2 regions of the Pseudorhodoferax sp. LjRoot39 genome follow, and region 1 is predicted to be linked to the other one. Evidence: predicted binding sites of a transcription regulator. Region 1 holds the regulator's gene; the other holds the start of a gene.
The links. The regulator sigma-54, encoded in region 1, starts transcription at its own class of promoters, with help from an activator protein. The targets are predictions, from matches to a motif close to TGGCANGNAANCTGCTTT.

Region 2: ACSQ4M_RS05800 (isopenicillin N synthase family dioxygenase) is a predicted target of sigma-54. The motif match lies at 1,474-1,491, and genes of this name have one in related genera.

Annotation. Positions count from the first base shown of each region.
Region 1 covers NZ_CAXUQL020000001.1:543,260-546,860, forward strand. Annotated here, with positions in the region: gene ACSQ4M_RS02540 (THUMP domain-containing class I SAM-dependent RNA methyltransferase) at 1-977, opposite strand, end outside; gene ACSQ4M_RS02545 (RNA polymerase factor sigma-54) at 1,167-2,750, opposite strand; gene lptB (LPS export ABC transporter ATP-binding protein) at 2,765-3,541, opposite strand; gene lptA (lipopolysaccharide transport periplasmic protein LptA) at 3,543-3,601, opposite strand, start outside.
Region 2 covers NZ_CAXUQL020000001.1:1,219,298-1,222,898, forward strand. Annotated here, with positions in the region: gene ACSQ4M_RS05785 (malonic semialdehyde reductase) at 1-82, shown strand, start outside; gene rutF (NADH-dependent FMN reductase RutF) at 93-593, shown strand; gene rutR (HTH-type transcriptional regulator RutR) at 600-1,337, opposite strand; gene ACSQ4M_RS05800 (isopenicillin N synthase family dioxygenase) at 1,525-2,532, shown strand; gene ACSQ4M_RS05805 (VOC family protein) at 2,529-2,921, shown strand; gene ACSQ4M_RS05810 (BMP family ABC transporter substrate-binding protein) at 2,936-3,601, shown strand, end outside.

The sequences.
Region 1 (3,601 bases):
CCACGCTGCGCTTGTCCGAGCCGGCTGCCGGCCACGCCGGCCACGGCGATGCGCTCGCCGTAGGGCGGGTTCAGCAGCATGGTGCCGGCCTCGGCCGGGGGCATGCGCTGCAGCGCGTCGCCACCGCGCAGCTGCACGGCCGCGGCGACACCGGCGCGCTGGGCGTTGCGCTGCGCGAAGTCGACCATGCGGTGGGCCACGTCGCTGCCGAACACGGTGGTCGTCGGGGCGTGCTGGGCGGCCTGGGCGTCCTCGCGCAGTGCAGCCCAGACATGCGCCTGGAACGGCGCCAGCCGCTCGAAGCCGAAGCGCCGGTTCAGGCCCGGCGCGATGCCGCAGGCGATCTGCGCGGCCTCGATGGCGATGGTGCCGCTGCCGCAGCAGGGGTCGTACAGCGGCGTCTGGGCGTCCCAGCCGCTGGCCGCGAGCATGGCGGCGGCCAGGGTTTCCTTGAGCGGGGCGTCGCCCTTGTCTTCGCGCCAGCCGCGCTTGAACAGCGGCTCGCCGGAACTGTCGATGTACAGCTGCAGCCGGTCGGTGGTCAGGTGGGCGTAGACGCGCACCTGGGGAAAGCGCGTGTCCACGTCAGGCCGCGAACCGGTCTTGTCGCGGAAGCGGTCGGCGATGGCGTCCTTGATGCGCAGCGCGGCGAAGTTCAGGCTCTGCAGCGGGCTGTGCTGCGCCGTGAGTTCGATCTTGAAGCTCTGGCGCGGCGTGAACCAGGCTTCCCAGGCGACGTTGGAGGCGATCGCATAGAGATCCTGCTCCTGGCGGTAGTCGCCGTGGGCCAACTCGATCAGCACGCGCTGGCACAGCCGGCTGTGCAGGTTCAGCCGCATGGCGTCGCGCCAGGAGGCGGTCAGCCGAACGCCGGCACGGCGGGCCTGGACGGGCGCGCCGGCGATGCGCGCGGCCTCGTCGGCCAGCATGGCTTCGACACCTGCCGCACAGGGCAGGAACAAGCGCAGGTTTTGCATTTCAGTGCTCCATGGCGCCGCGCGCCGCGTGCCAAGCACAAGGTCGGCTTGCACAGCGCGGTTCAGAAGGCCGCGGAGCAGGCCATGCCAGCAGACGCCGCGGAACGGGCTCTGCCCGGCCGCTGGCGGCGCCCCTGGAGGGGGATGGGATGGCTACACGCAGTGAGCCATCCAAACGGGGTGGACTCATCACAGCGCTTTGCGCAGGTTGGTGGGGGCGATGCGCAGGGCTTCGCGGTACTTGGCGACGGTGCGGCGTGCGCACTCGATGCCCTGCTCCTTGAGCATCTCGGAGAGCTGGCTGTCCGACAGCGGCTTCTTGCTGTCCTCGGCCGTGACGAACTGCTTGATCAGTGCGCGCACGGCCGTGCTCGAGGCGTTGCCGCCGGTCTCGGTGCCCAGCGAGGAACCGAAGAAGTACTTGAGCTCGAAGGTGCCGAAGGGCGTGGCCATGTACTTGGCCGTGGTCACGCGGCTGATGGTGGATTCGTGCAGGCCCAGCTCGTCGGCAATCTCGCGCAGCACCAGCGGGCGCATGGCCAGCGCACCGTGCGTGAAGAAGTTCTTCTGCCGCTCGACGATGGCGTTGGACACGCGCAGGATGGTGTCGAAGCGCTGCTGGATGTTCTTGATGAACCAGCGCGCCTCCTGCAGGCGCTGCTGCAGCGCGGCGGTGTCGGAGGCCTCGCGGCCGCCGCCGCGGTGCTGTTTGAGCGCGTTGGCGTAGATGTCGTGCACGCGCAGGCGCGGCATCACGTCGGCGTTGAGCTGGGCACGGAAGCGCACGTTGGCGCCGCGGCCGCTCTTGACGACGATGACGTCGGGCACGATGACATTGCGCTCCACGTCGACGAACTTGCGGCCGGGCTTGGGCTCCAGCCGCGTGATCAGCGCCAGCGCGGCCTTGATGCCGGCTTCGTTGTCGCCGCACAGGTTGGCCAGGCGGCGCAGGTCGCGCCGCGCCAGCAGGTCCATGGACTGGCGGCACATGCGCAGCGCCGTGCGCCGCAGCGGGGGCGGCACCTCGTCCTCGGGCAGGGCGCGGATCTGCAGCGCCAGGCATTCGCCCAGGTTGCGCGCGCCCACGCCGGGCGGCTCCAGGTTCTGCAGCAGGCGCAGGGCCACGGTGAAGCGGTGCACGAGTTCCTCGTGCGCCTCGGGGTCGTCGCCGGCGAAACCGGCGGCGAGCTCTTCCAGGCTGTCTTCGAGGTAGCCGTCCTCGTTGAGCGACTCGATCAGGAAGCGCAGCGCGGCCGTGTCCTCCTCGGACAGGCGCAGCGACAACGCCTGGCGGTGCAGGAAGCTGGTGAGCGACTCCTGGCTGCGCGCCAGCTCGGTGGCATCGGCCTCGCCGTCCTCGCCCTGCGTGGCGCCGTTGCGCGGCAGCGCATCACCGCCCCACTCGCCGTCGTCGGGCGCCACGTCGTGGGTGCCATCGCCGCCCCAATCGTGCTCGTCGGCCTGTCCGGTCAGCGGCGATTCGGATTCGTTGCGGTTCTCGGCCGGCGCCTCGGTGGCGTAGTCCAACCCGCTGGACAGCACGGCCTCGGTGTCGCGGTCTTCCTCGCGCACCGGGGTGTCGGCCTGGGCCAGGCCGAAGTCCTCGCCCGGCGCCTCGTCCATGGATTGCTCCAGGAACGGGTTCTCGTCGAGCATCTGCTCGACCTCCTGCGACAGCTCCAGCGTGGACAGCTGCAGCAGCCGGATCGACTGCTGCAGCTGCGGGGTCAGTGCCAGGTGCTGGGAGACGCGGAGCGAAAGGCCTTGCTTCATCGGGGCGGGGGGCCTTACATCCGGAAGTGCTCGCCGAGGTAGACCCGGCGCACTTCGGCGTTGTCGACGATCTCCGCGGGCGTGCCCTTGGCCAGCACCCGGCCTTCACTGATGATGTAGGCGTGGTCGCAGATGCCCAGCGTCTCGCGCACGTTGTGGTCGGTGATCAGCACGCCGATGCCACGGCCCTTGAGGAAGCTCACGATGCGCTGGATCTCGATCACGGCGATCGGGTCGATGCCGGCGAAGGGCTCGTCCAGCAGGATGAAGCGCGGCTGCGTGGCCAGCGCGCGCGCGATCTCCACGCGCCGGCGCTCACCGCCGGACAGCGACAGCGCCGAGGAGTCGCGCAGGTGGTCCACGCGCAGGTCCTGCAAGAGGCCGGTCAGGCGCGCTTCGATCTCCTTGCGGGTGAGCGTCTTGCCCTCGGGCGTGCGCTGCAGTTCCAGCACGGCGCGCACGTTCTCCTCGACCGTCAGCTTGCGGAAGATCGAGGCCTCCTGCGGCAGGTAGGACAGGCCCAGGCTGGAACGCCGGTGGATCGGCATGTGCTCGACCGACTGGCCGTCGATGGCGATGTGGCCGCCATCGGCCCGCACCAGGCCCACGATCATGTAGAAGGAGGTGGTCTTGCCCGCGCCATTGGGGCCCAGCAGGCCCACGACCTCACCCTTGTTGACGGTCAGCGAGACGTCGTGCACCACCTTGCGGCTGCCGTACGATTTCTCCAGCTGGCGCGCCACCAGGCGGCTGCCACCCACCTCGCCGAAAGCACTGTCCGCGGCCCCCACCTCAGTTCTTCTCCGTGCTGCCGAGCCGGGTGCTGGGCTTGAGCGGCGCGCTCGGCTGTG
Region 2 (3,601 bases), 680 kb from region 1:
CAACCTGGGGCATGGCGACGCCAGCAAGCTGTTCGGCCGCCTGCCGCGGCTGGACTTCGAAGAAGCCTGCCAACTCGCCTGAAGGAACGGCCATGCAGCCAGACCCGAGTCCCTTGCCCCGCAGCGACTACCGCGACGCGATGGCGCGCCTGGGTGCCGCCGTCAACATCATCACGAGCGACGGTCCTGGCGGCCGCGCCGGCTTCACGGCCTCGGCCGTCTGCAGCGTGACTGACGAGCCGCCCACGCTGCTGGTCTGCCTGAACCGCAAGGCCTCGGTCCATGCCGCGTTCCAGGCCAATGGCGTGCTGTGCGTGAACGTGCTCGCGGCGGGCCAGCAGGCGCTGTCGGCGCTGTTCGGCGGCAAGACGCCGATGGACGAGCGCTTCGCGGCCAGCCGCTGGAGCGCCTTGGTCACGGGGGCGCCGGTGCTGGAGGCCGCGGCCGTATCCTTCGACTGCCGCGTGGTGCGCAGCACCGCGGTCGGCACGCACGACGTGCTGTTCTGCGAGGCCGTCGCCATCCGCAGCGCCGACAAGGCGCAGGGCCTGGTCTACTTCGACCGCCGCTACCACGACCTGCTGGCGGCCTGAGACGCTTCAGGCCGCAGTGGGCGTGCGCGCAATGCCATCGAGCACGATGGCCTGCAGGTTGCGCACGGTCTCTTCGAAGAAGTCGGCATCGGTCAGCGTGCGGCCGGTCAGCGCCTCGACCTGCACCGCGAAGTCGGCGTAGTGCTGGGTCACGGCCCACAGCGCGAACACCAGGTGGTGCGGCTGCACCGGCGCGAGCCGGCCGTCGGCCACCCAGGCACGGATCACCTCGGACTTGCGCTCCACCAGGTCGCGCAGCTCGCGCGCGAGCTCGTCGCGCAGCAGCGGCGCGCCCTGCACCATCTCCAGGCAGAACAGGCGCGAGGCATCGGGCCGGTCGCGCGAGAGCGCCAGCTTGTTGCGGATGTAGCCGGCGATCGCCGTGCGCGGGTCCTGCTCGGCGGCAAAGCCGCGCAAGGGCTCCAGCCAGACCTGCAGCAGCTCGCGCAGCACCGAGACGTAGAGCTCTTCCTTGTTGGCGAAGTGGTAGAGCAGGTTGCTCTTGGAGACCTCGGCGCGCGCCGCCACCTGGTCGACCGTGGTGCCGTGCAGGCCGAAGCGCGAGAACAGGCTCAGCGCGGCGGAGAGGATCACGCTGCGCTTGTCCTCGATCTTGCGGCCGCGCTGCTTGGTGGCGGGCTGCAGCAGCTTGCGCGCCACGCGCTGGGTGGCCACTGGCGCTGCGCTTGTGCCGGTCTTCTTGCGGGGCGTGCTGCTGGTCTTGCGTGCGGGGGATGCGGGCATGGAGGAATCTCTCTGGGCACCGATCATGCATGAAGCATGCGCGCCCTCCGCACCAGCGCGGCGCGCCCGCGCACCAGCCCAGCGCGGGCGCGGCGCGCAATGGGCCGCAGAGCCCGATTTGTCCAACTGGTCCAATTGGCATGGACGTTGCAAGCGGCACCGGATCGCACGTTTTTCCGGAGCCCCCATGCCCACGCTGAATGTTCCCGTGATCGACCTGCAACCCTGGTTCTCGGGCACGCCCGAGGGCAAGGCTGCCGTGGCCCGCGCCGTCGACGCGGCCTGCCGCGGCATCGGCTTCCTGGTCATCACCCACCACCAGATCGACCCGGCGCTGATCCGCCGCGTGTCCGAGGCCTCGCGCGCCTTCTTCGCGCTGCCGCTGGCGGACAAGCGCCGGGTCGACCGCCCGCGCGACGACGCCGTGCGTGGCTACAGCGCAGTGGGCGAGGAGGGGCTCTCCTACAGCCTGGAAGAGGCCGCGCCGGGCGACCTCAAGGAGTCGTTCTCGATCGGCCCCAGCGGCGTGCCCGACGACGACTACCACCGCGGCCCCGCGGCCGGCGCGCACTTCGAGCCCAACCAGTGGCCCGTGGGCGTGCCCGGCTTCCAGGCCGCGTACGAGGACTACTTCGCCGCGATGAGCGGGCTCGCGCGCGAACTCATGTGCATGTTCGCGGTCGGCCTGCAGCTGCCCGAGACCTTCTTCGACGACAAGATCGACAAGCACATCAGCATGTTCCGCGTGCTGAGCTACCCGGCGCAGACCGAGCCGCCACTGCCGGGCCAGATGCGCGCCGGCGCGCACAGCGACTACGGCAGCCTCACCGTCGTGCTGCCCGACGGCCCGGGCCTGCAGGTCTTCAACAAGGCCGGCCAGTGGGTCGACGTGCCGCAGGTGCCGGACAGCCTGGTCGTCAACATCGCCGACCTCATGATGCAGTGGACCAACGACGAATGGATCTCCACGCTGCACCGCGTGGTCAACCCGCCGTTCGACGACAGCATGAAGAACACCCGCCGCCAGTCGCTGGTGTTCTTCCACCAGCCCAACTACGACGCGGTGGTCGAGTGCCTGCCGAGCTGCCTCGCCGAAGGCGCTGTGGCCAAGTACGCGCCGGTGACCTCGGGCGACCACCTCACGTCCAAGTTCGTCAAGCAGACCACTTTCGGCGGCACCAAGGCAGCGGCATGACGGCCCACCTGTCGTATGTGAACGTCTTCGCCAAGGACGTGGTCGCGCTGAGCGGCTTCTACCAGCGCGTGTTCGGCTTTCCCGAGATCGAGGCCATCCGCTCGCCGATCTTCCGCGGCCTGGACACGGGCAAGTCCAGCCTCGGCTTCAACGCGCTGGACGCCTACGAGCTGCTGCAGCTCTCCGCGTTCTCCGACACGCGCGGCATCAAGTTCCTGCTCAACATCGACGTGGACAGCCAGGCCGAGGTGGACCGCATGGTGCCCATCGCGGTCGCGGCCGGCGCCACGCTGGTCAAGCCGCCCTACGTGACCTACTACCACTGGTACCAGGCCGTGCTGCTCGACCCCGAGGGCAATGTGTTCCGTATCAACTTCATGATGTCCTGAAAGGACCTTCTCCCATGCTGCGCACCCTGTTCTCCATCTCCGCGCTGGGCCTTGCGGCCGTCGCCGCCGTGCCCACCGTTGCGGTTGCCCAGGAGGGCTTCACGCTCAAGGGCAAGCCCGTCATCGCCATGCTGTACTACGGCCCCAAGAACGACGGCGGCTGGACCCAGGCCTTCGACGAGGCCCGCGTGAAGATCGAGAAAGAGCTGGGCCAGAAGATCCAGTTCGTCGAGAACATCACCGAGGACGCCTCGGTCATCAAGCCGGCCGCCGAGCGCTTCATCTCGCGCGGCGCCAACATCGTGATCGGCACGGCCTTCGGCCATTCCGACGCCTTCAAGGACCTCGCGGCCAAGCACCCCACGGTGGCCTTCCTGAATGCCTCGGGCACCACCAACGGCGCCAACCTGGAGTCCTTCTACGGCCGCACCTACGAAAGCCAGTACCTGTGCGGCATGGCGGCCGGTGCGGCCTCCAAGAGCGGCAAGCTGGGCTTCGTCGCGGCCAACCCTTTCGGCGTGGTGAACTGGACCATCAACGCCTTCGCGCTGGGCGCGCAGAAGATGAACCCCGCCGCCACCGTCAACGTGATCTACACCGGCACCTGGAACGACCCGGTCAAGGAGCGCGCCGCGGCGTCGGCGCTGATCGACCAGGGCGCCGACGTGATCGGCCAGCAC